Regions from separate parts of the Pseudomonas sp. MLB6B genome, predicted to be linked through region 3. Evidence: riboswitches for the same ligand, from Rfam matches in the RefSeq annotation. Region 3 holds a riboswitch; each other region holds the start of a gene.
What was found. Region 3 has a riboswitch for cobalamin ahead of cobO (cob(I)yrinic acid a,c-diamide adenosyltransferase). Riboswitches for the same ligand answer to the same signal wherever they lie in the genome.
Positions count from the first base shown of each region.

Region 1: it holds a riboswitch for cobalamin, as region 3 does, so the genes downstream of both, cobW (cobalamin biosynthesis protein CobW) here and cobO (cob(I)yrinic acid a,c-diamide adenosyltransferase) in region 3, are expected to answer to the same signal.
Region 2: it holds a riboswitch for cobalamin, as region 3 does, so the genes downstream of both, ACSMEV_RS13450 (ABC transporter substrate-binding protein) here and cobO (cob(I)yrinic acid a,c-diamide adenosyltransferase) in region 3, are expected to answer to the same signal.

Region 1 is NZ_CP199313.1:3,324,613-3,334,433, forward strand. It holds gene cobW (cobalamin biosynthesis protein CobW) at 1-1,024, opposite strand, end outside; cobalamin riboswitch at 1,123-1,325, opposite strand; cobalamin riboswitch at 1,405-1,634, shown strand; gene ACSMEV_RS14660 (CbtB domain-containing protein) at 1,727-1,912, shown strand; gene ACSMEV_RS14665 (CbtA family protein) at 1,923-2,612, shown strand; gene ACSMEV_RS14670 (cobalamin biosynthesis protein) at 2,605-3,006, shown strand; gene cobM (precorrin-4 C(11)-methyltransferase) at 3,039-3,785, shown strand; gene ACSMEV_RS14680 (response regulator transcription factor) at 4,024-4,638, shown strand; gene ACSMEV_RS14685 (transporter substrate-binding domain-containing protein) at 4,646-7,921, shown strand; gene ACSMEV_RS14690 (methyl-accepting chemotaxis protein) at 7,896-8,354, opposite strand; partial or broken gene ACSMEV_RS14695 (PAS domain-containing protein) at 8,436-9,251, opposite strand; gene ACSMEV_RS14700 (sensor histidine kinase) at 9,610-9,821, shown strand, end outside.
Region 2 is NZ_CP199313.1:2,994,028-3,003,848, reverse strand. It holds gene crtY (lycopene beta-cyclase CrtY) at 1-692, shown strand, start outside; gene ACSMEV_RS13470 (phytoene desaturase) at 689-2,179, shown strand; partial or broken gene ACSMEV_RS13465 (phytoene/squalene synthase family protein) at 2,176-3,105, shown strand; gene ACSMEV_RS13460 (sterol desaturase family protein) at 3,029-3,589, opposite strand; gene ACSMEV_RS13455 (DUF1624 domain-containing protein) at 3,792-4,958, shown strand; cobalamin riboswitch at 4,985-5,181, shown strand; gene ACSMEV_RS13450 (ABC transporter substrate-binding protein) at 5,307-6,314, shown strand; gene ACSMEV_RS13445 (FecCD family ABC transporter permease) at 6,311-7,330, shown strand; gene ACSMEV_RS13440 (ABC transporter ATP-binding protein) at 7,327-8,115, shown strand; gene ACSMEV_RS13435 (pseudoazurin) at 8,132-8,572, shown strand; gene ACSMEV_RS13430 (OprD family porin) at 8,569-9,821, shown strand, end outside.
Region 3 is NZ_CP199313.1:4,056,395-4,066,215, forward strand. It holds gene ACSMEV_RS17900 (adenosylcobinamide-GDP ribazoletransferase) at 1-560, opposite strand, end outside; gene ACSMEV_RS17905 (histidine phosphatase family protein) at 562-1,134, opposite strand; gene cobT (nicotinate-nucleotide--dimethylbenzimidazole phosphoribosyltransferase) at 1,131-2,186, opposite strand; gene cobU (bifunctional adenosylcobinamide kinase/adenosylcobinamide-phosphate guanylyltransferase) at 2,183-2,704, opposite strand; gene ACSMEV_RS17920 (cobyric acid synthase) at 2,709-4,163, opposite strand; gene cobD (threonine-phosphate decarboxylase CobD) at 4,160-5,152, opposite strand; gene cbiB (adenosylcobinamide-phosphate synthase CbiB) at 5,145-6,053, opposite strand; gene bluB (5,6-dimethylbenzimidazole synthase) at 6,050-6,700, opposite strand; gene ACSMEV_RS17940 (cobyrinate a,c-diamide synthase) at 6,697-7,992, opposite strand; gene cobO (cob(I)yrinic acid a,c-diamide adenosyltransferase) at 7,989-8,600, opposite strand; cobalamin riboswitch at 8,726-8,949, opposite strand; gene ACSMEV_RS17950 (PQQ-dependent sugar dehydrogenase) at 9,170-9,821, shown strand, end outside.

The DNA.
Region 1 (9,821 bases), 730 kb from region 3:
CGAGGTCCTGGCCGATCAGCACCAGGCGGGTGATACGGGCTTCATCGGCACGCCACGGGCGGTCGAAGTGCTTGTCGAAGCGGCTGCCCACGCCTTGAATGAGCAGGCGCATGGGTTTGCCGGGAATGGCGGCGAAGCCCTTGATGCGCAGGATGTCGTGCTGGGCCACCAGTTGCGCCAATGCCTCGAGCAGCAAGCGCTCGTCGGCTTCGGGCAGCTCCAGGGAGATGGAGTCGAACGCGTCGTGGTCGTGGTCGTCGTGCTCGCCGTCTTCGTCGTGGTGCGAGTCATGGTGAGTGCGGCGGCCGTCGATATGCGCCTCGGACTCGGCGCCCACGCCGATCAGCACGTCCAGCGGCAGGCGGCCGCTGCTGGCTTCGATGATCTTGACCGCCGGCGGCAATTCTTCCTGGACTTCGGCACGTACGCGAGCCAAGCCTTCGGCGTCGATCAGGTCGGCTTTGTTCAGCACGACCAGGTCGGCGCTGGCCAATTGGTCGGCGAACAGCTCGTGCAGGGGCGATTCGTGGTCGAGGTTGGGGTCGAGCTTGCGCTGGGCGTCCACTTGGTCGGGATAGGCGGCGAAGGTGCCGGCCGCGACCGCCGGGCTGTCGACCACGGTGATCACCGCATCGACCGTGCAGGCGTTGCGGATTTCAGGCCACTGGAAGGCTTGCACCAGCGGCTTGGGCAGGGCCAGGCCGCTGGTTTCGATGAGAATGTGGTCCAGATCGCCGCGGCGCGCCACCAGCTCGCGCATGACCGGGAAGAACTCTTCCTGCACCGTGCAGCACAGGCAGCCGTTGGCCAGCTCGAAGACCCGGCCCACCGCCTCCTCTTCGGTGCAGCCGATGCTGCACTGCTTGAGCAGGTCGCCGTCGATGCCCAATTCGCCGAACTCGTTGACGATGACCGCGATGCGGCGGCCCTGGGCGTTGTCCAGCATGTGCCGGAGCAAGGTGGTTTTACCCGAGCCGAGGAAGCCGGTGACGATGGTGACGGGAAGCTTGGCCAGTGTTTTCATGTCTCAGTGCCCTTGGCAGACGGCGCGGGCATGCGGGACGATCGCCCGCGACCGGATAGGCCAGGCGTGCTCGCCACCGGATCACCCCGCCCGGTTGATGTCGAAAGCGTACCGAGGCAGGTCTCCTGGCTCGCATCCTGGCCATCGCGACCGTGCCGATGGCGCCTTCCCGCGTGCGCGCAGTGGCTGTGCCGATCGGCTGGGATGCTTACAGTTGCGGGGGCAGCCGCGGCTCTACCGCGTTCCCGTCTTAGCTCAGTGGGTGAGGGAAACCGTGCCCCCTGAGAACCTCGAAACGGCAAGGCTACGCAGTGCCCCGCGTGGGGTCAACCGCAGCCGCCGAGGGGCGGCCGATTGACGGGAATCATGCCCCATGGTTTGCTAGCGCCCTTGCGTCAGGTGCCCCTTGTGGGGTGAAACGGGAAACCGGTGCGTCGCGGTCTGCAACAGCAGGCCAGGCAATGCCGGTGCTGCCCCCGCAACGGTAAGCGAGTCATGCGTCTGCAACACCACTGCGTCGGCGCCAGCCACGTGGGAAGGTCGACGCACTGTCTGGGGAGCCAAGCTCCCGCTCGCGAGCCCGGAGACCGGCCTGACGTCTCGATCAACCCCCGCGGTGGGCGGGCGCCGTTGCCTGCACTTGGCGTGTCCGCGCTGAGGCGACCGTGCGTGACCTACCGATTCCCAGCCGAGGAACACGTCATGCCCATCGTCAGCAGCAAACCCGCCATCAGCCCCTCCACCACCCTCAGCCAGCGCCTGGTCATCGCCATCGGTGCCGGCCTTTTAGGCTTGAGCCTTGTGTATTTCGCCGGCTTCTCGCACATCGACGCCGTGCACAACGCCGCCCACGACACGCGCCACAGCGCAGCCTTCCCCTGCCACTGAGGACGCCGGCATGTTCACTCGCATCGCCCGTACCGCGGGCTTCAGCGGCTTGCTCGCCGCGATGTTGCTGACCCTGCTGCAAAGTTTGTGGGTCAGCCCGTTGATCCTTCAGGCCGAAACCTACGAAAACGCAGCGCCTGCGGTCCAGGGGCACAGCCATGCCGAAGGCGGTGCCGCCCATGAGCATGCCGCTGAGGCGTGGTCGCCCGAGGACGGCTGGCAACGGGTGCTGGCCACCACCGGCGGCAACCTGGTCGTGGCCGTGGGCTTCGCCTTGCTGCTGGCGGCGCTGTACAGCCTGCGCGAACCCAATCGCGTCGCCAGTGGTGCGCTCTGGGGCCTGGCAGGCTTTACGGTGTTCTGCCTGGCGCCGACCTTGGGCCTGCCGCCCGAGCTGCCTGGTACGGCTGCCGCCGACCTGGCCCAGCGGCAGACCTGGTGGATCGGCACTGCGGCTGCCACGGCCTGTGGTCTGGCGCTGCTGGCGTTCAGCCGTTCCTGGCTCTTCAAGCTGCTCGGCGCCGCGCTGCTGGTCGTGCCGCACCTGATCGGCGCTCCGCAACCTGCCGTCCACGAAAGCCTGGCGCCCGAAGCGCTGGCGGCGCAGTTCAAGCTTGCCTCCTGGCTGACCAACGCAGCCTTCTGGGTTGCCCTGGGCCTGCTCAGCACTTGGCTGTATCGCCGCGCCGAACGTGCCTGACGCCCTTGCGCTGTATGCCGGCATCGGGTGCCGCAAGGGCTGCGATGCCACACAGTTGTCGGCGCTGCTCTTGCAAACCCTCGAGTGTCATGGCCTGCCCCTGAATGCCGTGCGCGCACTGGCCAGCATCGCCAGCAAGGGTAAGGAGCCGGGGCTGCTGGAGCTGGCCGGGCAGTTGCACGTTCCACTGCTGGTCTTCGACGTCGTCAGCCTGGAAGATCTGCAACCCTTGCTCAGTCACCGCTCGGCCGTCGCTTTCGCCCACAGCGGCTGCTGGGGAGTGGCCGAAAGCGCGGCGCTGGCGGCCGCGCGCCAGGTGGAAGGTCGCTGCGCCTTACGTGTGACGCGGCAGGTGTCGGGGCCGGCTACCCTTGCGCTGGCTTGGCGGGGATAATCGCGGCCCCTTCCCCTCTGCAAGGACGTTACATGACGGTCTATTTCATCGGTGCCGGCCCTGGCGATCCCGAACTGATCACGGTCAAGGGCCAACGCCTGATCCGCCAATGCCCAGTGATCATCTATGCAGGCTCCCTGGTACCCGAGGCCGTGCTGTCCGGCCATCGGGCCGTCACGCTGCTCAACAGCGCCGAGCTGCACCTGCAACAGATCGTCGAGGCCATGCTCGACGCCCATCGCCAGGGTCAGGATGTGGCCCGGGTGCACAGCGGAGACCCTAGCCTGTATGGCGCCATTGGCGAGCAGATCGCGCAATTGCGCGCTCATGGCGTCCCCTACCAGATCGTTCCGGGCGTCACCGCCACCGCAGCCAGCGCCGCTCTGCTCGGCTGTGAGCTGACCCTGCCGGGCGTGGCGCAGACGGTAATCCTCACCCGCTACGGCAACAGTTCGCCCATGCCCGAAGGCGAACGCTTGGCCGACCTCGCCCGGCACGGCTGCACGCTGGCCATTCACCTGGGTATCAAACACCTGTCGCGCATCGTCGACGAGCTGCTGCCGCATTACGGCGGTCACTGCCCGGTCGCCGTAGTGCACCGCGCCAGCTGGCCAGACCAGGACTGGGTGCTCGGTACGTTGGAAGACATCGCAGATCAGGTCGCCGCCAAGGGCTTTCGGCGCACGGCGCTGATTCTGGTCGGCCATGTGCTAGGCGACACCCCCTTCGCCGAATCGGCGTTGTACCGCGCCAGCCATGCTCATTTGTATCGACCCTGAGACAGGTAGAAGGGCTTCAATACCTGTATCAGTGCAATCGCCTGGAGATGGCCTAAACTGGGATCACCCGAAGGGCTTGTAGGAAACTTCCTCAGAATTGTCCTGCTTTTTCAACACTTCAGTCACGACCGTTACCAAGCCATCCGATTCGACGTATGGTGCGCGTCCTCCGCTGAGGTAGCGGCGTGTTCCTGGGTGATTTCAGGAAACGGACCACATTTCCGATAGGAGTTTCCCCATGACCAGCGTCCTCGTAGTCGATGACCACGCGGCTATCCGGTTCGCCGTCAGCATGTTGCTGGAAAACCAGAAGTTCCAATTGCTCGGTACCGCGAGCGACGGCATCCAAGCGGTAGAAATGGCCCGTAAGTTGTCGCCCGACGTGGTGATCCTCGACATCGCCTTGCCGCGCCTGGATGGCATGGAAGTGATCAAGCGCTTGCAGTTGATGGAGCCTGCACCGAAGATCATGGTCCTCACCGGCCAGCCGGCCGACCTCTATGTGCGACGTTGCCTGGATGCTGGCATCTCGGCCTTCGTCAACAAGGACGAAGACCTCGACGCCTTGGTCTTCGCCCTCAAGGCCATGGTCAAAGGCTATTCGACCTTTCCCCAGATGTCGGTCAACAGCAGTTCTCTGGAAAGCGAGGCCACCCGTCTGGGCAGCCTGTCGAACCGCGAAGTCGAAGTGCTGCGCAGGCTTACCCGAGGGGAAAGCAACAAGGCCATCGGTGAGAAGATGAACCTCAGCGCCAAGACCATCAGCACCTACCGCGGGCGCATCATGGACAAGCTCAAGACCGAATCGCTGGTGGAAATGGTCGATCTGGCCAAACGAAATAACGTGAACTGACCTAGGAATGAAGCCGATGCTGCCAACGCTGCTATTGACCGGGCTGTTGGCCTTCTCGGCCGACGCCTGGTCACAGGTCGACAGCCAGCCTCGCCAATTACTCGCCCGCTCGCAGAGCGCAGCGCCACCCATGACCCTCGACGAGCAGGATCGCCATTGGCTGGAACGGCGCAAGGCCTTGGTGGTGGGCAGCTCTACACCGGACTATCCGCCGTTCGAGATCAACACCAGTCAGCACGACTACGAGGGGCTCAGTGCGGACTACGCAGGGCTGATCGGCGAACAGTTGGGCATTCCCATCCAGGTACAGCGCTTCGCGACCCGCACCGAAGCGATCCGAGCGCTGCACGATGGACAGATCGACTTGCTCGGCAGCTCCAATGCCTTCGAGGCCGACGATGCTGGCTTGACCCTCAGCCAACCCTATGCAGACGACCTGCCAGTCATCGTCACTCAGCCAGGCCGGCGTCTGCGCAAGCATGACGACCTCACCGGGTTGCGCCTGGCTACCGTAGACCACTACCTGCCTACCGCCACCGTGCAGCGCCTCTATCCGAAGGCGCAACTGAGCCTGTACCGCTCGACCCTGGCCGGTCTGGCTGCGGTGGCCTTGAATCAGGCCGATGTCTACCTGGGCGATGCCATCAGCACCGACTACCTGATTGGCATGAGCTATCCAGGGCAATTGAAGATCGACCAGTTCGTCGATCAGCCGACCGGTACCTTCGCCTTTGCCCTGCGCCGCGACAATCCCCGGCTCAAACGTCTGGTCGATCAAGCCCTGGCGCGCGTCTACAACAGCGAGCGGCTGAATATCCTGCGACGCTGGACCAGCGGCAACACCAGCATACTGCTGGAACGTAACCTCAATGCATTGACCAGCGAAGAACGCCGCTGGATCGATCAGCACCCTACGGTGCGGGTGATGGTCACCGAAAGCCTGGCGCCGCTGACCTTCACCGACGACAACCAGCAACCGCGCGGTGCGACCGTCGACCTGCTCGAGCAAATCGGTCTGCGCACGGGTTTGCGCTTCCAGATGGTGCGCAGCGACTCGGTGCAAGAGATGGTCGACCAAGTGGTCCGTGGCGATGCCGAGCTGGTGGGTGCCCTAGGCTATGGCACCGAGCGCGCCTCACGCCTGCGCTTCACCCGGCCCTACTTGGTCAGCCCGCGCGTGCTGGTCACGCGCAGCGACCAGCCGGCTCTTGCCACCGGCCTGCTGAACCAACAGCGTGTTGCCCTCTTGGCAGGCTCGCCCATGCGCGAGGAGCTGCACGCCCGTTACCCACACTTGCGTTTCATCGAAGTCGCCAACCCGCTGCGCATGATGGAGGCCGTCGCCAATGGCGACGCCGACGTGGCCTTGAGTTCGCAGGTCAACGCGACCTACTACATCAACCATGTGTTCAAGGACATTCTGAAAATCGCCTCGTTGCTGGACGAGGAGCCAGCCGTGGCGGCATTCGGTGTAGCACCACAATTGCCGCTGCTGCAAAACATCCTCGACAAAGCGCTGATGAGCATTCCGCCCGACGAGCTGGAACAACTGATCAACCGCTGGCGTGTCAATGCAGTGGCCAGCGACAGCCCCTGGCGCAACTACCGCACGCTCATGCTGCAATTGGCTGTCTTTTCCCTGGTGCTGTTGGCCGGTGTCGTGTTCTGGAACACCTACTTGCGCAAGCTGATCCACCAGCGCACCGAAGCCCAGCAAGCGCTGCAGGCGCAATTGGCGTTGAGTCGAAGCCTGTTGGAGCAACTCAGCCAGGCGAAGAACGACGCTGAGCAGGCCAGTCAGGCGAAAAGCACCTTCCTGGCAACCATGAGCCACGAGATCCGTACCCCGATGAACGCGGTGATCGGCCTGCTCGAACTGGCACTCGAAGACAGCCGGAGTGGGCACTGCGATACCGTCTCGCTCAAGACCGCCCACGACTCGGCCGTCGGTCTGCTCGAACTGATCGGCGATATCCTCGACATTTCCCGCGTGGAAGCCGGCCACCTGACGTTGCATCCGGCGCCGGTGGACCTGCTGGAAAGCGTTCGCACCACCGTGCGCGTGTTCGAAGGCAATGCGCGGATCAAGGGGTTGGAGGTTCAGTTGCAGTTACCCGGCGGACCGGCTTGGGTACTGATCGATCCGGTGCGTTTTCGTCAGGTGCTGTCCAATCTGCTGAGCAATGCCATCAAGTTCACCGACCATGGCAAGATCGTGGTGTCGCTGCAGGTCACCCCGTCAGCGAGCGACGACAGCCTGTCTGTCGAGCTGCAGGTGCAGGACAGTGGCGTGGGCATCAGCGCCGCCGACCAGGCTCGGCTGTTCACCGCCTTTACCCAGCTCGGCAGCGGGCAGGCGCGCCAAGGCGCCGGTCTTGGGTTGGTGATCAGCCGTACGCTGTGCCACCTGATGGGCGGCGAGCTGGAGTTGCAAAGCGTGGAAAGCGTCGGCACTCGAGTCAGCGTCGTCCTCGATTTGCCTACCGCACAACCGGTGGCGCCCACTCAGCCGACCCGCAACGACACCCCGACACCTACCTGCTCGCTCAGCATATTGGTGGTCGACGACTACCCTGCCAATTTGCTGTTGATGGACAAGCAGCTCACCGGCTTGGGCCATCGGGTGATGCTGGCCGAACACGGAGTGGCGGCACTCGCACTCTGGCAGGACCATGCCTTCGATCTGGTCATCACCGACTGCAGCATGCCGGTGATGGACGGTCATGCCCTGGCTCAGCGCATCCGCGAGCTGGAGCACCAAGGGCAGCGACCGGCGTGCGTCATCATCGGTATCACGGCCAACGCCCAGATCGAAGAGCGCCAGCGCTGCCTGCAAAGTGGCATGGACGACTGCCTGTTCAAACCGGTCGGGTTGCGCACGCTCAAGGCCCATCTGCCTACCCAGAGCATGCAGCCACAGGCGCTGCCCACGCGGGGCAGCGGCTTCGACCTGAACAGCCTGATACACCTCACCCAGGGCGATGAGCAGCTGGTGCGCCGGTTGCTCGAGCAGCTTGCCCATAGCAATGCCGAAGACTTGCAGGCGCTGCGCGGGCTGGGTTCGGTGCCCACGGTGGAGGCTGTGCAGGCACTGGTGCATCGGATCAAGGGCGGCGCCAAGATGCTCAAGGTCAAGGCGGTGGTCGAGCGCTGCGAAGCCCTGGAGCTGGCCTGTGCCACCGGCAAGCCGCTCGACCCCGCACGCCAGGCACTGGAAGCGTGCCTACAGTCACTGGCGGACGAGCTGACACAGGAGCTCAATGCAATTGAAGCGTCGAGCTGATCTGGTTGATCGCTTCGACCACATCGCGTGAGCCTTGCTGGATCTGCATGATTACCGTGCCCGCCTCGCTGGCCAGTGCCACCCCTTGACCGGTACGGTCCAGGCTCGACTGCATGCTGGCTACGGCGGTGAGCGACAAGTCGTGGTTGTGCCGCACCACCTGCACGATCTCCACCGTGGCTTTACTGGTGCGCGCCGCCAGATTGCGCACCTCATCGGCCACCACCGCGAAGCCACGCCCGTGGGCGCCGGCACGGGCCGCCTCGATGGCGGCATTGAGCGCAAGCAGGTTGGTCTGCTCGGCAATGCTGCGGATGGTCAGCACGATCTGGCCGATGGTGTCCGACTGCCGGCTGACCGCATCCAGGTTGCGCGCGGCATCGTTCAGCTCCTGTGAGATCTGCTCGATCACCGCTACGGTCTGCTGCACCACCTCGGTGCCTTTGCGTGCGCAGACATCGGTTTGAACCGAGCTGGCGTGTGCCGCCTCTGCGGCCGTGTGCTGCGTAGTGACTTGGGCGGTGATGTCGGTGGCGAACTTGACCACCTTCTGCAATCGGCCCCTGTTGTCGAAGATGGGGTTGTAGGAAGCCTCCAGATACACCGAGCGCCCGTCTTTACCGACCCGCTCGAAGCGGTGCGAGTGGTACTCGCCACGGTTGAGCGAGGCCCAGAACTCGCGGTACTGCGCGGATTCGCGCTCCTTGGGCAGACAAAACAGACTGTGATGGCGCCCGACCACTTCATCGAGCGTGTAACCCAACGTGGCGAGGAAGTTGTCGTTGGCCGTGAGCACCTCGCCCTGCGGAGTGAACTCGATGATCGCCATCGACCGGCCTATGGCCTTGAGCAGACTGTCCTGCTCGTGGGTCTGCCGGACTCTGCGCGTGATGTTGGTCGCGACCTCGATCACCCGCACCACCTCACCCCGCTCGTCCAGCACCGGCAGGTAGCTGGCCTCCAGCCAGACCTCGTGGCCATCGCGGTCGCGGCGCTCGAACGTGCCGCTGGCAGCGATCCCTTGGGCCAGGTCTTGCCAGAACAGCTTATAGGCCGCGCTCTGCGCATAGGCCGGGTCGCAGAACAGCCGATGGTGCTGACCCTGCAGTCCCTCCAATGCGTAACCGGTGGCCGCGCAGAACCGTGCGTTGGCATGGACGATGGTGCCGTCGGGTGCGAATTCGATGATCGCCATGGCTCGGTCGAGGGCAGCGTACCTGGCCTCGCTGCGCGCCAGGGCCTGACGACCGCGCTGAATTTCGACCAGATCGGATTTGCGATGAAACTCGAACATGACGCCGGCCTCCTTTATGCACGGTGAACTGAGCATACCTTGACACCTTGGCCTGGCAAGCCATCTGCCACTACGTTCGTCGGCAGCGCGACGCTATCGGTCGCATGGCTCGCCCTATGGTTGCGCTCCAAACGGATGCACAGGATTTGCCAATGCCATTGATCCGCTCTCACGGATTCAAGGCATCTTCCGTGATCGAATGAGCGATGCGAGGTCTACCTATTTCGACGCACCCGATCAGATACGCAGACGATGGCTACTCCTATCGACGCGATCCGTGTAAATTGCACCGCGTTCCAGCCCCGGACCCGACATCCGCATTGCATCGAACCGCATGCGTTGCCCTGGGCGCTTGTATGCCGCCCTCCTCCTCTGCCAACGCTGGACACTTGCCATGCCTCACCTGTCACCCGACGAAGTCATTCGCGCTGCGTTGCAGATTTCGCACAACCGCCTGCGCAAACAGCACGAACTGGTGGTGGGTTTCGCCGTGCAGTCGCTGAAAATGGGCTGCCTCGACGATCTGCTCACCCAAGCTTGCGCCATTGCGGCCCAAGGCATGGACACGCCTTTCGCCAAGGTCCTGCAACCTGTGCCGGGTACGAC
Region 2 (9,821 bases), 1.1 Mb from region 3:
TGCACAAGCCCCATGGCCTGGCCGCGCCCATCGTCATGGACGCGCGGGTACCGCAGGGCGACGGCTATCGCTTCGTCTACGTGCTGCCGTTCAGCGAAGACACGCTGCTGGTGGAAGACACCCACTACGTCGAACGCCACGCCCTCAGCGCCGAACAACTGCGCGAGCACATCGCGCAGTACCTGCAGCAACACGGCTGGCAACCCAAGCAGGTGCTGCGCGAAGAGCAAGGCGTGTTGCCGATCATCCTGGCCGGCGACTTTCCTGCTTGGCAGGCCGAACAATCCGGCCAGCTCAGGGCGGGCCTACGCGCCGGACTGTTCCATTGCACCACCGGCTACTCGCTCCCCGAGGCCGTGCGCCTGGCGGACTGGCTGGCACGCCAACCGCGCCTGGAACAGGCCAGCCTGGCTCCGGCGTTCGCCGACTACCAGCGCGGCCGCTGGCAGCAACAAGGTTTCTACCGCCTGCTCAACCGCATGCTGTTTCTCGCCGGCTTGCCGCAGCAGCGCTGGCAAGTCATGCAACGTTTCTACCGGTTGTCCGAGCCCCTGATCGCCCGTTTCTACGCCGGGCGCAATACGTGGGCCGACCGCCTGCGCATCCTCAGCGGCAAACCGCCGGTCCCTGTTGGTCAAGCGCTGCGCGCCGCGCTGCGTCATTCCCCCCGCCATTTCGAGGAACATTCATGACCCCTGGTAAAACGGCTGTCGTCATCGGCGCCGGTCTGGGCGGCCTGGCCCTGGCCATCCGCCTGCAAGCCGCTGGCGTCGCCACCACCTTGCTGGAACGCCGCGATCTGCCAGGCGGGCGCGCCTACGTCTACAAGGACGAGGGCTTCACCTTCGATGCGGGGCCGACGGTGATCACCGACCCTTCGGCCATCGAGGCGCTGTTCGAGGCGGCGGGCAAACCCATGCGCGACTATGTCGAGCTGCTGCCGGTCACACCCTTCTATCGCCTGTGCTGGGAGGACGGCACGCAGTTCGACTACGGCAACGACCAGGCCGACCTGGAACGGCAGATCCACGCCCTGGAACCGGCCGACGTGGAAGGCTATCGGCGTTTCCTGGCCTACTCCAAGGAAGTGCTCGCCGAAGGTTACGTGAAGCTCGGGGCGGTGCCGTTCCTGTCGTTCCGCGACATGCTCTCGGCCGGCCCGCAGCTGGCCCGTCTACAAGCCTGGCGTAGCGTGTACGGGATGGTCGCCAAGTTCATCCGCAACGAAAAGCTGCGCCAGGCGTTTTCGTTCCACGCCTTGCTGGTCGGGGGCAATCCGTTCTCCACCTCGTCGATCTACACCCTGATCCATGCCCTGGAGCGTGAGTGGGGCGTGTGGTTCCCGCGCGGCGGCACCGGCGCATTGGTCCAAGGCATGGCCAAGCTCTTCGAGGACATCGGTGGGCGTCTGGTGCTCAACGCCGAGGTCAGCGGCTTCGACACCGAAGGCGACCGCCTGACCGCTGCGCGCACCGCCGACGGTCAGCGTTGGCCGGCCGACACCATCGCCTCCAACGCCGACGTGGTGCACACCTACAGCGACCTGCTCGGCACCCACCCACGCGGGCGCAGCGAGGGCGAGCGGCTCAAGGGCAAGCGGTTCAGCAATTCGCTGTTCGTCGTGCACTTCGGCCTCAAACGCGAGCAGCCGCAGTTGCGCCATCACACCGTCTGCTTCGGCGCGCGCTACAAGCCGTTGATCAAGGAGATCTTCGCCGGGCCGCAGCTGCCCGAAGACTTCTCGTTGTACCTGCACACGCCCTGTGCCACCGACCCGAGCCTGGCGCCACCGGGCTGCTCGAGCCATTACGTGCTGGCGCCGGTGCCGCATTTGGGCAATGCCGATGTCGACTGGCACGAAGAGGCGCCGCGTTATCGCGACCGCATTTTCAGCTATCTGGAGCAGCACTACATGCCCGGACTGCGTGACGATCTGGTGACCTGCCGCACTTTCAGCCCGGTGGACTTCCGCGAACAGCTCAACGCCCATTTGGGTTCGGCTTTCTCCCTGGAGCCGGTGTTGCAGCAAAGTGCCTGGTTCCGCCCCCACAACCGAGATGCGCAGGTCAAGAACCTGTACCTGGTCGGTGCAGGCACCCACCCCGGCGCCGGTGTACCGGGCGTGATCGCGTCGGCCAAGGCCACCGCGCAATTGATGATCGAGGACCTGCACGGATGACCGAGCCGGCCACCGATCCGCTGCTGCAACATGCGCTCGACAGCATCGCCGTGGGTTCGAAGAGCTTCGCCAGCGCTTCGCGCCTGTTCGACTCCGACACCCGGCGCAGCGCGGTACTGCTGTACGCCTGGTGCCGGCATTGCGACGACGTGATCGACGGCCAGCAAGCCGGCCATGATGCAGTGCCGCTAAGCCCGGCCGAAGCGCGCCTGCGTCTGGCCGAGCTGCGCGCCCGCACGCAGACCGCCTACCTCGCTTCACCCATCGACGACCCGGCCTTCGCTGCCTTGCAGGCCGTGGTGCAGCGTCACGGCATCGCCCGCGAGGAAGCGCTCGACCTGTTGCAGGGTTTCGCCATGGACGTCGATGGCCAGCACTACCAGACCCTCGCCGACACCTTGCAGTACTGCTACCACGTCGCCGGCGTGGTGGGGCTGATGATGGCGCGGATCATGGGCACCCAGGACCCGCAGGTGCTCGACCGCGCCTGTGACTTGGGGCTGGCGATGCAACTGACCAACATCGCCCGCGACATCGTCGACGACGCCGAAGTCGGCCGTTGCTACCTGCCCCAGCAGTGGCTGGACGAGTTCGGCATCACCCTGGCGACCTTGGCCGAGCCACGCCATCGACCGGCGCTGGCGGTGCTGGCCACGCGCCTGATCGATCAGGCCGAGCCCTATTACGCCAGCGCCGAGGCAGGCCTGGCGGCGCTGCCCTGGCGTTCGGCCTGGGCCGTGGCGAGCGCCGGGGCCGTGTACCGGCGTATCGGTATCCGCGTGCGGACGGCCGGCGCCCAGGCCTGGGACACGCGCGCCTCGACCGGCAAGCTGGAAAAGCTCGGCGCGCTCAGCGGGGGGTTGTGGACGAGTCTGCTGCGGCGTCTGCGCCGCTATCCGCAGCGCGACCCTCGGCTGTGGACGCGCGCGCCGATGCCGAACGCAACGGCCCGTCGTGCCGAGCCCGCAGCTGCGCCTTGAGGCGCTCGATGGGCGGCGCGTAGATGAAGCCGAACGACACGCAGCCCTCGCGGCCATGCACCGCGTGGTGCATCAGGTGGGCCTGGTACAGACGTTTGAGGTAGCCGTTACGTGGCACGTAACGGAACGGCCAGCGGCGATGCACCAGCCCATCGTGGGCGATGAAGTACAACAGCCCGTAACCGGTCATGCCGGCACCGATCCATTCCAGGGGATGCCAGCCGGCATTGCCCAAGGCGATCAATAGGATCGCCAGCACGGCGAACACGGCGGCGTACAGATCGTTCTTCTCGAACCACCCATGGCGCGGCTCGTGGTGCGAGCGGTGCCAGCCCCAGCCGATGCCGTGCATGAGGTACTTGTGGGCCAGCCAAGCGACGACTTCCATGCCGGCCAGGGTGATCAGAAAGATGGCGAGGTTGGTCAGCATGGCGTCCGTTCGATTCCAGGGAGTGAGGTATGGAGTGCTGCGCCTAGGATAGCGTTCCCAGGTGTAGCAGCGTAAACGGTGCGACGGATTGATTTGGATCGCATTCCAATGCAGGCAAAAAATGAAAACGGTAGTGGCTTACATGAAATTTGTTATAAGATAACGTTTCATTACAAGCCCATCCCCTTGCCTGCGATCCTCCATGACAAGCGCACACGCCACCCCAACCCCGATCACCCAACGCCTGCAAAGCATCGACGCGCTGCGTGGCCTGGTGATTATGTTCATGTTATTGGACCACGTCCGCGAAACTTTCTTCCTGCACCATCAGGTCGGCGACCCGATGGCGATCGCCACGACCGAACCCGGTCTGTTCTTCAGCCGCACCCTGGCGCATTTGTGCGCGCCGGTGTTCGTGCTGCTCACAGGCCTTTCGGCCTGGCTCTATGGTGAGAAACACCAGGGCCGGGGCGATGTCGCAGCGTTCCTGTTCAAGCGCGGCCTGTTCCTGGTGGTGCTGGAGTTCACGGTGGTCAACTTCGCCTGGACCTTCCAGCTGCCGCCGAGCGTGGTCTACCTGCAGGTGATCTGGGCCATCGGCGTGAGCATGATCGCGCTGGCGGCGCTGGTGTGGTTGCCGCGTGCGGCGCTGATCGCGCTGGGCCTGGTGATCGTCGTCGGGCACAACCTGCTCGACGCCGTGCATTTTGGCGAAGGCTCTGCGCTGCACGTGCTATGGGCGATCCTGCATGACCGTGGCTGGCTGGAGGTGTCCGAGCACATGCGTCTGCGCACCTCGTACCCGGTATTGCCGTGGATCGGCGTGATCGCCCTGGGTTATGCCATGGGTCCTTGGTTCGCCCGCGGTAGCGATGCGGCCCAGCGTCAACGTCGGCTGTTGACCACCGCAGCGCTGGCGCTGCTGGCGTTCGTCGCGTTGCGGCTGTTCAACGGTTACGGCGAAGCGCCCTGGAGCAGCTACCCTAGCGCCCTGCAAACCCTCATGAGCCTGCTCAACATCACCAAGTACCCGCCTTCGCTGCTGTTCCTGTGCCTGACCCTGGGCGTGGGCCTGCTGTTGCTACGCGGCTTCGAGCGCGCCGGCCAGGCACGCTGGATCGGTGTGCTGGCAGTACTGGGCGCAGCACCGATGTTCTTCTATCTGTTGCACCTGTACGTGCTCAAGCTCGCCTATCTGGTGTGCGTGGCGCTGTTCGGCCTCAATCAAGGGCAATACTTCGGCTTCGACAGCATCGGCGCGGTATGGCTGTGTGCGGTCCTGCTGGCGCTGGCGCTGTACCTGCCGGTGCGCGCCTTCGCCCGGCTCAAGGCCCGGCGCCGCGACATCGCCTGGCTCAAATACCTGTGAAGAGGTTCCCTGCCAGCGGGTGATGGTCTACCATGCCGCCCGCCGGTTTCCCCCCAGGAATTAATAGGGAATTCGTCGCCCGCCCAGCCGCGGGCCAAACGAAACTGCCCCCGCAACTGTAGGTGCCGAGCCTGCTCCTCGAATGCCACTGGACCTGTCCGGGAAGGCCGGAGCCAGGCCAGGACGCACCAGTCAGGAGACCTGCCGGCACACATTCACCGACCGGCGGGGTGTCCGGGACGGCCATCGGCACCCTGTCCAGGGTGGCACCGCCTGCCTCGCGCAGGCGGCGCAGACGATGCCTGTCCGTGCGCGCGGTCCGCTGCACCACGATAGGAGATCGTTCCAATGCTACGCTTCACCGCCCTGCTCACCGCCCTCGGCTTCTCCGGCTTGGCCCAGGCCGCCGCCACGCACTACCCGCTGACCGTGGACAACTGCGGCATGCCGCAGACTTTCGCCGAGGCGCCGCAACGTGCGGTGACCATCGGCCAGGCCGGCACCGAAATCCTCTACGCCTTGGGCCTGGGCGAACGCCTGGCCGGCACCTCGCTGTGGTTCAACGATGTGTTGCCCGAGTTCAAGGCGCAGAACGACAAGGTGCCGCGTCTGGCCGACAACGACCCGAGCTTCGAGGCCGTGGTCGGCAAACGTCCGCAACTGGTCACCGCGCAGTTCGAATGGATGGTCGGCGAGCAAGGCGTGGTCGGCACGCGCCAGCAGTTCCACGAGCTGAACATTCCCACCTACCTGCTGCCCTCCGACTGCGAAGGCAAGGACAACCTGGTCGGCGCCGACGGCACCCGTTTGCAGCCGTTCAAGGTCGACTCCATCTACAAGAGCGTCAGCCAGCTGGCCGAAATCTTCGACGTGCAGGCCCGCGGCGAGGCGCTCAATGCCCAACTGCGTGGGCAGTTGGAGAAGGCCCGAGCGCAGTTGGCCGGCAAGGACCTGTCGGGCACCAGCGCGCTGTTCTGGTTCTCCAGCGCAGACCTCGACATCGACCCCTATGTGGCCGGGCGCCAAGGGGTGGCCGACTTCATGCTGCAAACCCTCGGGGTGCGCAATGTGGTCGAGTCCCAAGAGGAATGGCCCACCGTCGGCTGGGAGACTCTGGCCAAGGCCAATCCCACCTGGCTGATCATCGCGCGCATGGACCGTCGCCGCTTCCCGGCCGACGACTACCGGAAAAAACTCGAATTCCTGCGCACCGACCCGGTGGCGAAGAACCTCGACGCGGTCAAGCAAGGACGCATCATCATCCTCGACGCCGACGCTATGCAGGCCGGGATCCGTCTGTTCCGGGGGCTGGAGACGCTGTCGGACGCCTTCGCCAGCGGTAAAGCGGCGCCGTGAGCCAGCGATTGCTACCAGGCGGTGTCCTGGCACTGCTGGCGCTGGTCGGCGCCTTGCTGGCCGGCATCAGCATCGGCGAAACCAGCGTGGCGCCACGGGTGGTCTACCAAGTACTGGCCAACCACCTGTGGCAAGCCGGCTACGCGGTCGACCCGATCGATGCCGGCATCGTCTGGAACTACCGCCTGACCCGCACCCTGGTGGCAGCGGCGTGCGGGGCGGGCCTGGCGACCTGCGGGGTGATCCTGCAAGCCTTGCTGCGCAACGCCCTCGCCGAACCCTACCTGCTGGGTTTGTCGGCCGGCGCTTCCACCGGTGCGGTAGCGGTGGGCCTGCTGGGTATCGGCGGCGCGGCGCTGTCGCTGTCGGCCGGGGCCTTCATCGGCGCGCTGGCGGCCTTCGCCCTGGTGGTGCTGCTGTCCCGTGCGGCCGGACCTGCGCACAACAACGCGCAAGTGATCCTGGCCGGCATCGCCGGGTCGCAGCTGTTCAACGCCATCACCGCCTTCCTGATCACCAAGTCGGCCACGGCCGAGCAGGCGCGCGGCATTCTGTTCTGGCTGCTGGGCAACCTCAGCGGGGTGCGCTGGCCGTCGGTAGGCCTGGCGGTTCCGGTGGCGCTGCTGGGCCTGGCGGTGTGCCTGTGGCATCGGCGCAGCCTCGATGCCTTCACCTTCGGCGCCGATTCGGCGGCCTCGCTCGGGGTGCCAGTACGCCGCACGCAATTGCTATTGATCAGCTGCGCGGCGCTGGTTACGGCGGTGATGGTGTCGATCGTCGGCGCCATCGGCTTCGTCGGGCTGGTCATTCCTCATGCGCTGCGGCTGCTGCTCGGGCCGGGGCATACGCGACTGCTGCCGGCCAGTGCCTTGGGCGGCGCGCTGTTCCTGATTTGCGCCGACATCCTCTCGCGCACCTTGCTACCTGGGCAGGTGATTCCGGTAGGCGTGGTCACGGCGCTGATCGGCGCGCCGGTGTTCGCCTTGATTCTGGTCAGCCGCCGGGGGCGCTCATGAGCAATCTCGCGGCCGTGCGCCTGGCACCGCTGAGCTGCGCGGGTCTGGGCCTGAGCGTGCGCGGCCACCCGCTGCTGCACGACATCGACCTGCAACTGCTGGCCGGGGAAACCCTCGGCGTGGTCGGCCCCAATGGTTCTGGCAAGTCCACCTTGCTCAAGCTGCTGGCTGGGTTACGCACGCCCAGCCAGGGCAGCGTGCAACTGCTCGGCGAGCCGCTCGCAGATTTGCCGCGGCGGCGCGTCGCGCAAACCCTGGCATTGGTCGAGCAACAGGCCGACACCCACGACGCCATCAGCGTCTTCGAAGCCGTTGCCCTGGGCCGCACACCCTGGCTGTCGGCGCTGGCCCCCTTCGGCGAGACCGACCGCGCCATCGTCGAGCGGGCGCTGCGCGACGTCGATGCCGTGCACCTGCAACGACGGGTGTGGGGCTCGCTGTCGGGCGGCGAGCGCCAGCGCGTGCACATCGCTCGTGCCCTGGCCCAGCGACCGCAGGTGTTGCTGCTCGACGAGCCGACCAACCACCTCGACATCCAGCACCAGCTGAGCCTGCTGCACTGCGTGCAGGCGTTGCCGATCAGTACCGTGGTGGCCTTGCACGACCTCAACCAGGCCCTGACCTGCGACCGTCTGGCCGTACTCGACCAAGGCCGCCTGGTGGCGCTCGGCGCACCCTTCGACGTGCTCACACCCGCGCGCCTGCTGAGCACCTTCGGCGTGCACGCCCATTACCTCACCGACCCTTACGACGGCGCGCGCATCCTGCGCTTGCGCACGCCCTGACGCTGGAAACCTACCCATGCTCCGATTCACCGCTGCCGTGTGCCTCGCCGGCCTGATGTTCGCACCCCAGGCCCAGGCCGAGATCCATGAAGTGAAGATGCTCAACCGCGGCGGCGACGGCGCCATGGTCTACGAGCCCGACCACCTGCGCATCGCCCCGGGCGACAGCGTGCGCTTCATACCCACCCACGCCAGCCACAACGCCGCCACCCTGCCCGCGCTTTGGCCCAAGGGCACCGAGCCGTTCAAGGGCAAACTCAATCAGGCCACCGAACAACGCTTCAGCGAGCCGGGGCTGTATGGCATTCAGTGCATTCCGCACCTGGCCATGGGCATGGTCATGCTGATCCAGGTGGGCGATGCCGACTTGAGCGCGGCGCAATGGCCGAGCGATTTGCCGGCCCGCGCCGCAACGCGTCTTCAAGCGCAACGCGCGAAGCTGGAGGCCGGACGATGAGCCATCTGACCCGCGCCGCCCTGCTCCTGCCGCTGCTGGGTATCGCACCGCTGGCCGCCGCCGAATCCGACGAGTCGGCGCAATCGGCCGCCAGGGGGTTCGTCGAAGACAGCCGCTGGAGCCTGCTCAACCGCAGCGTCTACGACCGCCGCGACTACCACAATGGAGGCCGCAACGGCGCGGCGCGCAACGCCTACAAGCCTCGCAGCGAGCGCAGCGACCTGGCCGAGGAATGGGGTTATGGGGCGATCGGCACCTTCACGTCGGGCTTCACTCAAGGCCAGGTAGGCTTCGGCATCGACGCCCACGCCTTGCTCGGCGTCAGGCTCGATAGCGGCGGCGGCCGTGCCGGCAAGGTGCGCTTGCTGGCCGTGGACAACGACGGCCATCCGCAGCGCAGCTTCGACCGCGCCGGGGCGGCGGTGAAGATGCGCGTGTCCAACACGGTCCTGAGTTACGGCGAGCAACGCCTCAAGACCCCGGTGTTCAGCGCCTCCGACAGCCGCTTGTTGCCGGAGACCTTCACCGGCTGGTGGCTGAACAGTGACGAGATCGACACCCTCAAACTGGTGGGCGGGCACTTCACAGACGATGCCGACCGCAACGCGTCGAGCCACGGCAATGGCCTTGTAGTCAACTATTCCAACGGCAAGCGCGGCGACAGCATCGATGTGGCCGGCGCGGTGTGGAACCCCACGGCCGCGTTCGGCGCCAGCCTCTATACTTCGCATTACGACGACACCTGGAACCAGCAATACCTGGGCAGCACCTTCAGCCACGCGCTGGACGCGCACCGCAGCCTCAACCTGGATTTGAACCTTTACCGTACCCGCGATACCGGCAAGGCGCTGTCCGGGCGCATCGACAACGTCACCTGGAGCCTGATCTCGCGCTATCGTCAGGATGCCCACACCCTGAGCCTGGGCTGGCAGCAGGTACACGGCGACACGCCGTTCGACTACGTCAGCCGCGGCGCCATCTACCTGACCAACGCCGTGCAACTGTCGGACTTCAACGCGCCCAATGAGAAATCCTGGCAGGCGCGCTATGACTTCGACCTGTCCAGCGTCGGTGTGCCTGGCCTGCTGCTGAGCGCGTTGTACGTGCGCGGTTTCGACATCGACGGCAGCCATGTCGACTCCAGCGGCGGCTATGCCTATCTGGGCTATGGTCAAGGCGGCAAGCACTGGGAGCGCGACCTGGAAGCGCGCTATGTGGTGCAGTCGGGCCAGGCCAAAGGCCTGACCTT
Region 3 (9,821 bases):
CAACCGCCGGCGCAGCTCAGGACCACCTGAAATGCGCGGTCGCGTGGCAAGTGTTCGGCCAAGGCAGCGCCCAAGCCGCCCGCACGCACGTAGGGCGTGTCGCGCAAAAGCGCCAGCAACGCCGCACGCCCGACCACAGGCGCCAGCAGCAACCAGGCACCGGCGCCCTGCTCCAGCAAGGCCCACAGCGCGCAGAACTTGAGCAGCAACACCAGCATCAGGGTCACCACCGCAATGGGGCCGCTGCGCGGGTCCTTCATGATCTGCAAGGTGCGCTCGCGGTCGCCGAAGCCGCCCAGCCAGGCGTCGGCGCTGTCGGCCAGGCCGTCGAGGTGCAGCGCGCCGCTCAAGCCCACCCACAGGCTCAAGAGCAACGCAGCCTGCAACGGCGCCGGACTGCCATGCAGCAGCAAGCTGCCGAGCCACAGCAAGGCGCCGAACAGCAGGCCCACCGCCGGATACCACAACACCGAGCGGCCCATTTGCGCGGGGCTCGGCATGCCCGGCAGGCTCACCGGCAGGCTGCTGAGAAATTGCAAGGCGATCCACCAGGGCAGCATGTCAGTGCGCCCCCTCGGCACGGGCATCGTAGCCGTCCAGGTCCAGGCGCAGCAGCGCGCCGTGGCCCACCTCCACCTGCAGCAAGTGCGCGCGCGGCAGGCCGCGGGCCTGGGCCAGCAGCAAGCGCATGACGCCGCCATGGGTCACCAGCAGCACCCGCTGGCCCCGGTGACGCTGGCGCGCCTCGCGCAAGGCCTGCCCTACGCGCTTGGCGAAGGCTGCCACCGGTTCGCCCCCAGGCGGCGTGTAGGCGTAGGGGTCGGACCAGAAGCGGCCCAACGCGTCGGCATCGGTCTGCATCAACTGCGCCGCGCTGCGCCCCTCCCACTCGCCGAAATGCAACTCCTGCCAGGCTGGGAGGATTTCAAGCGGCAGATCGAGGCGTTCGGCCAGCCCCTCGGCGAAGCGTGCGCAGCGCTGCAAAGGCGAGCTCAGCAGCACGTCCCACGGCCCCGCAGCGGCGACGGCCGTGTCCATCTGCGCCCACCCCAGTTCGGTCAGGGCATCGTCCAGGCTGCCGCGCAGGCCGCCGCCCAGTTCGGTCTCGCCGTGGCGCAACAGGTCGAGGATCATGCCGGGCGATCCGCGACGGCGGCTTCAGCGAACGTCGCCATCTGCCCGTGCAACGCACAGGCCAGGCGCAACAGTGGCACTGCCAGCGCCGCACCGCTGCCCTCGCCCAGGCGCAGGCCCAGTTGCAGCAACGGCTCGGCCTGCAAGGCTTGCAGCACACGGGCATGGCCAGGCTCGGCGCCGCTGTGGGCGTACAGCAACCAGGCCTCGCAGCTCGGGTTCAGGCGCACTGCCAGCAGCGCCGCGACGCTACAGATGAAGCCATCGACCAGCACCACGATGCCGGCTTGGGCACAGGCCAGATAGGCGCCGGCCAGGGCCGCGATTTCGAAACCGCCCACGCAGGCCAATGCCCGCAGCGGCTCGTCCGCACGCAGCCTGTGCAGCGCCAGAGCCTGCTCGATCACCGCCGCTTTGTGCCGCACCCCGGCGGCATCCAGGCCCGTACCCGGCCCGCTCAACTCATCGGGCGCGCACGCCAGCAGCACACTGGCCACGGCGGCGGCGGCAGTCGTGTTGCCGATGCCCATCTCACCGCCGATGAACAACTGCGCGCCACCGCTCTGGGCGCGTTGGGCGCAGTCGCGGCCGGCCTGCAAGGCGCCGTGCAACTGCGCCTCGTCCATCGCCGGGCCGTGCAGGAAGTTGCCGGTACCCGCGCCCAGGCGCAGGTGGCGCACGCCCGGCAGCGTCAATTGCGCATCGACGGTGCCCAGGTCCACCACGTCCAAGCTGGCGTCCAGTTGCCGCGCCAGCACGCTGATCGCCGCGCCCCCGGCGACGAAGTTGCCGAGCATCTGCCCGGTCACCGCCTGCGGATAGGCTGACACCCCTTCGACCACCACGCCGTGGTCGCCGGCGAAGATGCCGATCGCCACCTGCTCAAGGCTCGGCCGCTCGCGGCCTTGCAGACCGGCCAGGCGTATCGCCAGGGTTTCCAGCTGGCCGAGCGAACCCGCCGGCTTGGTCAATTGCTGTTGACGCGCCTGGGCCTGGGCCATGGCGGCGGTATCGACAGGGCGGCAAGCGCCCTGCCACCAGAGTGAAGTCATAGCGCAGGTCCTTTCAGGGTCAGGGGCAGGCCGGCCACGCTCAGCACTACCTGCTGGCAGCGCGCGGCAACCGCTTGGTGCAGGGTGCCGGCCAAGTCGACGTAGCGACGGGTCAGTTCGCCGAGGGGCACCACGCCCAGGCCGGTTTCGTTGCTGACCAGGATCACCCGGCCCGGCAACTGCGCCAGGCAGTCGAGCAACGCCTCGCATTCGGCGTTGAGCCGCGCGTCGTTTTCGAGCATCAGCAGGTTGGTCAGCCATAAGGTCAGGCAATCGACCAGCAGGCAACGGTCTTCGGCGGCATGGGTGCGCAACACATCGGCCAGGGCCAGCGGCTCTTCGACCAAGGCCCATTCGCTGGGGCGGCGCTCGCGATGCAGGCGCACCCGCTCGTGCATTTCGCCGTCGAGCGGCGCGCTGGTGGCGATGTAGGTGACCGCCAGGCCGCTGTCGGCCGCCAGGCCTTCGGCCAGGCGGCTCTTGCCCGAACGGGCGCCGCCGAGGATGAAACTGTGCATGGGTTCAGTCCACTCCACAAAGTTGACGCAGCAGCGCGGTATCCAGATGGCGCTCGACCAGATCGGCCAATCGTTCGATGTCGCGTTCGCGCAGGGCGTGGTAGTCGATCTCCCGCACGGCCTCCAGCCCGGCCCAGCGCAGCAGCGCGGCGCACGACTCGCGGCCCTCGAACAAACCGTGCAGGTAGGTCGCCAGCACCTGCCCGTCGGCACTCAGGGCGCCGTCGCAACGGCCATCGGCCAGGCGTACCGCCGGATGCTCCAGACTTGGGCCTTGGGTGACGCCGGCGTGGATTTCGTAGCCGGTCACCGGCGCTTGGCCCAAGCTCAGCTCGCCCTGCACATTGCGCAGCTGTTTCTCCTGCTCCAGCACCGTGGCGTAGTCGAGCAGGCCCAGCCCGGCGCTGCTGCCGGCCGGCCCTTCCAGGCCATGGGGATCGCGCACCTCATGGCCGAGCATCTGCAAGCCGCCACAGATGCCGATGAGCTTGCCGCCGTAGCGCAGGTGTCGGGCGATGGCGGTGTCCCACCCACCGGCGCGCAACTGCGCGAGATCGCCGCGCACACTCTTGGAGCCGGGCAAGATGATCAGGTCGGCGGGCGGGATCGCCTGGCCAGGGCCGATGAATTGCAAATCCACCTGCGGGTGCAGTCGCAACGGGTCGAAATCGGTGTGGTTGCTGATGCGCGGCAGCACCGGCACGACCACTCTCAGCACCTGCGCTTCTTTGGCGGTCTGCCGGCGGTCGATGCCGTCCTCGGCTTCCAGGTGCAGGTCGCTGACGAAGGGCAACACCCCCAGCACCGGCTTGCCCGTACGTGCCTCCAGCCAGTCCAACCCCGGTTGCAGCAAGGCGATGTCGCCCCGGAAGCGGTTGATGACGAAGCCCTTCACCCGCGCCTGCTCGCTGGGCGAGAGCAGCTCCAGGGTGCCGACCAGGTGGGCGAAGACGCCGCCACGGTTGATGTCGGCGACCAGAATCACCGGGCAGTCCACCGCTTCGGCGAAACCCATGTTGGCGATGTCGCCGGCGCGCAGGTTGATTTCGGCCGGCGAGCCGGCGCCTTCGACCATCACCACCGGGTACTGCGCCTGCAAACGCCCATGCGAGGCCAGCACGGCCTCCAGAGCGATGGCCTTGTAGTCGTGGTAGGCCACGGCGTTCATGCTGGCCACCGCGCGGCCATGGATGATGACCTGGGCGCCGGTGTCGCTGTTGGGCTTGAGCAGCACCGGGTTCATGTCGGTGTGCGGCGCCAGGCGGCAGGCCTGGGCCTGCACCGCCTGGGCACGGCCGATCTCGCCGCCGTCGGCGGTAACGGCGCTGTTGAGCGCCATGTTCTGCGGCTTGAACGGCACCACGGCGGTGCCATGGCGCAGCAGCCAGCGGCACAGCGCGGTGACCAGCGTGCTCTTGCCGGCATCGGAGGTGGTGCCTTGCACCATCAGGGTGGTCATGGGTGGTCCTTCTGGTAGGCCGCCAGGGCCTGGCCGAGGCGACGTTCGTCGGCGGCGCTGGGCGGCAGGCCCAGGCGCAGGGCGGCGGGCTCCTCGAACAGGCGCACGAGAATGCCGCGGCGGGCGAGAAAGTCATGCAGCTGCGCCGCTTGCGGCAGGCGCAGGTACTGGAACAGGTCGCAACCGCCGCTGGGCGCCAGCCCTGCGCCGCTCAGCTGCTCGGCCAGGCGGCGGCTGGCGGCGGCGCAGCGGATGCGTTGCAGGTCGTGGGTGGCGCCGTCGGCCAGGCAGGCCTGGCCCAGCACGCGGGTCGGCCCGGCGATGGTCCACGGCCCCAAGTAGTCGGCCAGGCGCTGCAACAGGTCGGCTTCGGCCAGCACGAAGCCCAGGCGCACCCCGGCCAGGCCGAAGAACTTGCCGAATGAACGCAGCACGATCAGGCCCGGGCGCTCGGCGCAGCCGGCCAGGCTCTGGTGCGGATCGTTGTCGATGAAGGCTTCATCGACCACCAACCAACCGCCGCGTGCGGCCAGGCGCGCATGCCAGTCGAGCATCCGCGCACGGGGCAGCAGCCGGCCAGTGGGGTTGTTGGGGTTGACCAGTAGCAGCACATCCAGACTGTCGAGCGCAGCCTCGACCTGGTCGTCGGCCAGTGCCAGCAATTCGTGCCCGGCGCGCTGCCAGGCATGCGGGTGCTCGGCATAACACGGGCTCAGCACCCCGACCCGGCTGCGCGCGCGCAGCAACGGCAGGGCCTGGATCGCTGCCTGGGAACCGGCCACCGGCAACAGTTGCGTGGCGCCGTAATAGGCGCACGCCGCCTGTTCCAGGCCGTCTTCGGTTTCCGGCAGGCGCGCCCAGGCGGCGTGGGGAATCTCGGGAATGGGATAGGCCCAAGGGGCGATCCCACTGGACAGGTCCAGCCAGTCGCCGCGGGCAATGCCGTAGTCGAGGCTGGCGCGCAGTAGTCGTCCGCCGTGTTCAAGCATCCAGGTAGGCTCCCAGGCAAATGATCAGCAACCACAGCCACACGCTGCGCTGCACCAAGTCCCAACCACGCTCGATGGCGTCGGCGTCGGCGCCCTCGCCTGCGCCCAGGCGCGCGCGTTCGTGCAGCTCGCCGTGGTACACCGCCGGCCCGCCCAGCTCCACGCCCAAGGCGCCGGCTCCGGCGGCCATCACCGGGCCGGCGTTGGGGCTGTCCCACAGCGGCGCCTGGCGCTTCCAGCAGGCGAGCGCCAGACGCGTCTTGCCCAGTAACGCGTAGGTCAGCGCCACCAAGCGTGCGGGCACGTAGTTGAGCACGTCGTCGATACGCGCCGCGGCCCAGCCGAAGCGCTCGAAGCGCTCGTTGCGGTAGCCCCACATGGCATCGAGGGTGTTGCTCAGGCGGTACAGCACCACGCCTGGCGCTCCGGCCACGACGAACCAGAACAGGGTGGCGAACACCGCGTCGCTGCCGTTTTCCAGCACCGATTCGGTGGCGGCGCGGGCCACGGCGGGTTCGTCGAGTTCGGCGGTTTCGCGGCTGACCAGATAACCCACGCGGCGCCGCGCCTCGTCCAGATCCCCCTGGCGCAGCGCATTGGCCACCGGCAGCACATGTTCGCCCAGGCTGCGCAGGCCCAGCGCACAGTACAGCGCCAGCACGTCCACCAGCCAGCCGACGATCGGCAGCCACGACAGGATCAGCGCCAGCAGCGTCAGCGGCAGTACGGCCAGGCACCAGGCGCTCACCCCATGGCTGCGCCAGCCCCGGCCACCAGGGTTGAGGCGCCGCTCCAGGGCGCTAGCCAGGTTGCCGAAGCCCACCAGCGGGTGGCGGCGCGAAGGTTCGCCGAGCAAGGCGTCGAGCGCCACCCCGGCCACGGTCAGCATGGCGACGCTCACGGGCGTTCTCCCCAATGGTTTTCGTACAGCATGTCTTCGAGGGGCCGGGCTTCGGCCCATCGCTCCTGGACCAGCATGGGCGCTGGGTAGAACTCGGTGACCGGCCCCAGGCACAGCACCGCCACCGCCTTGGCGCCGGCCGGCAGGCCCAGCAGGTCGCCCAGCGCCTGCGGATCGAACAACGACACCCAGCCCAGCCCCAGCCCTTCGGCACGGGCGGCCAGCCACAGGTTCTGGATGGCGCAGGCCAGGGAGGCGAGGTCCATTTCCGGCAAGGTGCGGCGGCCGAAGATGTGCCCTTCGCGCTGGTCCATCAGCGCTGCGACCAGCACCTCGGCGCAGTCGTGGATGCCTTCGACCTTGAGCCGCATGAAGGTGTCGCCGCGCTCGCCCAGTGCCTCGGCGGTGCGCAGGCGTTCGGCCTCGACCAACTGGTGAATGTCGTCGCGCAGCGCCCGGCGGGTGATGCGGATGAAGCGCCAGGGCTGCATCAGGCCGACGCTCGGCGCCTGGTGCGCGGCGTGCAGCAGGCGCTGCAACAGGGCCGGCGCCACCTCGCCCCCGGCGAAATGGCGCATGTCGCGGCGCTCGCCGATGGCGCGGTAGACCGCCGCGCGCTCGGCGTCGGTGAAGGCGTGTTCGCTCATGGTCGCAACAGCGCCGCCGCCGCTTCGGGGTCGGAGGGGAAATAGAAATGCACGTAGGAAGCGGTCGTGCGGCCCAGGCGATACACCGCCTCGTTGCCGCGCCCGCCGTTGGGGCTCAGGCCACGGGCGATGGGCGTCTCGTCGGTGGTGGTCAGCGAGTGGTGGTAGGTGTGCCCACGCAAGGTGCCTTCGGGCAAGGTCACCGTTTGCAAGGCCAGGGCCGCCAGGCGCTTCTGCATGGTGGCTTCGCCGCGCAACAGGCCGACCAGTTCGGCACGCTCGCCGGCGACGTCGGTCAACGCATTGAGCAGGTACAGCATGCCGCCGCATTCGGCTAGCAGCGGCTTACCGGCTGCGTGGTGGGCGCGAATCGCCGCCAGCATCGGTGCGTTGGCGGCCAGGGCGTGGTGGTGCAGTTCGGGGTAGCCGCCAGGTAGGTACAGACTGTCGACTGCGGGCAGTACTTGGTCGTGCAGGGGCGAGAAGAAATGCAGGGTCGCGCCCTGGGCGCGCAGCAGGTCGAGGTTGGCGCCGTAGGCAAAGGCGAAGGCCTCGTCGCGGGCGATGCCAATATGCACGCCGTGCAGGGCCGGGCGCACCTCGACCGGCTCCGGCGCGTCGAAGCCCACCGGCGGCGGCAAGGTGGCGTCACAGCTTTCGCCGAGCGCCTGCGCGGCGGCGTCCAGGCGCGCGTCCAGATCGTTCAGTTCGCTGGCCTGGACCAGCCCCAGGTGGCGGCTGGGCAGCTCGATGCCGCGCTCGCGCGACAGCCCGCCGTACCAGCGCAGCCCTTCGCTCAGGCTGCCTTCGAGCAGTTGCGCGTGGCGCAGGCTGCCGACCCGGTTGGCCAGCACGCCGGCGAACGGCAGGTCGGGTTGGTAGCGCGCCAGGCCCAGGGCCAGGGCGCCGAAGGTCTGGGCCATGGCCGTGCCGTCGATCACTGCCAGTACCGGCACGCCGAAATGGCGGGCCAGGTCGGCGCTCGACGGGGTGCCGTCGAACAGGCCCATGACGCCTTCGATGAGGATCAGGTCGGCCTCGGCGGCGGCCTGCCACAGCAAGCGCCGGCTTTCGGCCTCGCCGATCATCCACATGTCCAGTTGGTACACCGGCGCGCCGCTGGCGCGTTCGAGGATCATCGGGTCGAGAAAGTCCGGCCCGCACTTGAACACCCGCACCCGCCGCCCGAGGTTGCGGTGCAGGCGCGCCAGGGCGGCGGTGACGGTGGTCTTGCCCTGCCCGGAAGCGGGCGCGGCGATCAGCACCGCCGGACAGTGTCGGCGTTCGCTCACAGCTCCACGCCCTTCTGTGCCCGAATGCCGGCCTGGAAGGCGTGCTTGACCACGCCCATCTCGGTGACGGTGTCGGCCAGCTCGACCAGCTCGGGCTTGGCGCCGCGGCCGGTGACGATCACATGCTGCATGGGCGGGCGCGCCTGCAGGTCGGTCAGTACCTGGTCGAGGTCCAGGTAGCCATGCTTGAGGGCGATGTTCAGTTCGTCGAGCACGACGAACTCCACGGCCGGGTCTTGCAGCAATTGCCGCGACACCGCCCAGGCCGCTTCGGCGGCGGCGATGTCGCGCTGGCGGTCCTGGGTTTCCCAGGTGAAGCCTTCGCCCATCACGTGGTAGCTGACCTGCTCGGGGAAGCGTCGGAAGAACAGTTCTTCACCGGTGCTGTTGCGGCCCTTGATGAACTGCACCACGCCGCAGCGCATGCCGTGGCCCATGGCGCGGGCGAGCATGCCGAAGGCCGAGCTGCTCTTGCCTTTGCCGTTGCCGGTCAGCACCAGCAGCAGGCCGCATTCGTTGGGGGAATTGGCGATGCGGTCGTCCATCAGCGCTTTCTTGCGCTGCATGCGGGCCAAGTGGCGTTCGTCGCGCTCGGGGGATTCGTTCATGGGGGTCTCCGCGGGCCGCGGCGCCTGAACAGGCGCCGGTAGGTCGATAAGGCAGGCAGACACGGAGGCGCGCAGCAGCCACGGCCTTACGCCACGGAGCACCGCGCATCACCCTCCGTGATACCGATATAAGACAGTGACAGGCCGGTCTCCGGGCTTGTGAGCGGGGCCTTGGCCCTCGGGCGCTGCGCAGTTCACCAGAGGATGATGCTTCTGGCCGTACGTGTCGCTCGACTCACCTACCGTTGCGGGGGCAGCGCCGGAATCGCGCTGCTGTGGCGCCCACCGGCTTCCCAGTTTCACCCCGGTGGAAGCTTGTCCACGGGGCACCTGAAACGAACGGCGAAGGTTAGAGGGTTGCACCCGGAGCGTCAATGTGGATGGCAGGGATGAGTGGGCCCGGGTTGTCGTCGACGATTGGAACGCGCCACCGAACGGACCGCGCTCATTCGCTTGGCGGATCGCAGAGAGGGCTACCGGAACCGCTGCGCGATCCATCGCAAGGGAACTCGTTCCCATACGGCCTCTCTCAATTTTGTCGATGGTTCCCGTTTGCGGAGAATGCCTGCATGGCCCAGATGCGTATCGGTTTGCTGATTGCCTTGACCACAAGCCTGGCGGCGTGCGGCGAGTCCGCCCGCTTGCAGGTTTCCGATGGCACGGGCCCGACGCCCGAGCTGCCGGCGCCGAACAAGACGCTCATTCCCACGGTGAACATCGCCCCCGCCATCGGCTGGCCGGACGGTGGCAAACCGATCGCTGCCAAGGGCACCCAGGTCAACGCCTTCGCCGAGGGGCTCGACCACCCGCGCTGGCTGTATGTGCTACCCAACGGTGATGTGCTGGTGGCCGAAACCAATGCGCCGCCCAAGCCCGACGACAGCAAGGGCATCAAGGGCTGGATCGCAGACAAGGTAATGAAACGCGCGGGCGCCGGTGTGCACAGCGCCAATCGCATCACACTGCTGCGCGATGCCGACCATGATGGCGTCGCCGAAATGCGTGTCCCGTTCATCGAAAACCTCAACTCGCCTTTCGGCATGGCGCTGATCGGCCACACCCTCTACGTTGCCGATACCGACAAACTGCTGCGCTTCGCCTACACCGAAGGTGCCATGCAATTACGCGACCCGGGGCAGAAAGTGGTCGACCTGCCGGGCGGTCCGCTCAACCACCACTGGACCAAGAACGTCATCGCCAGCCCGGACGGCAGCAAGCTGT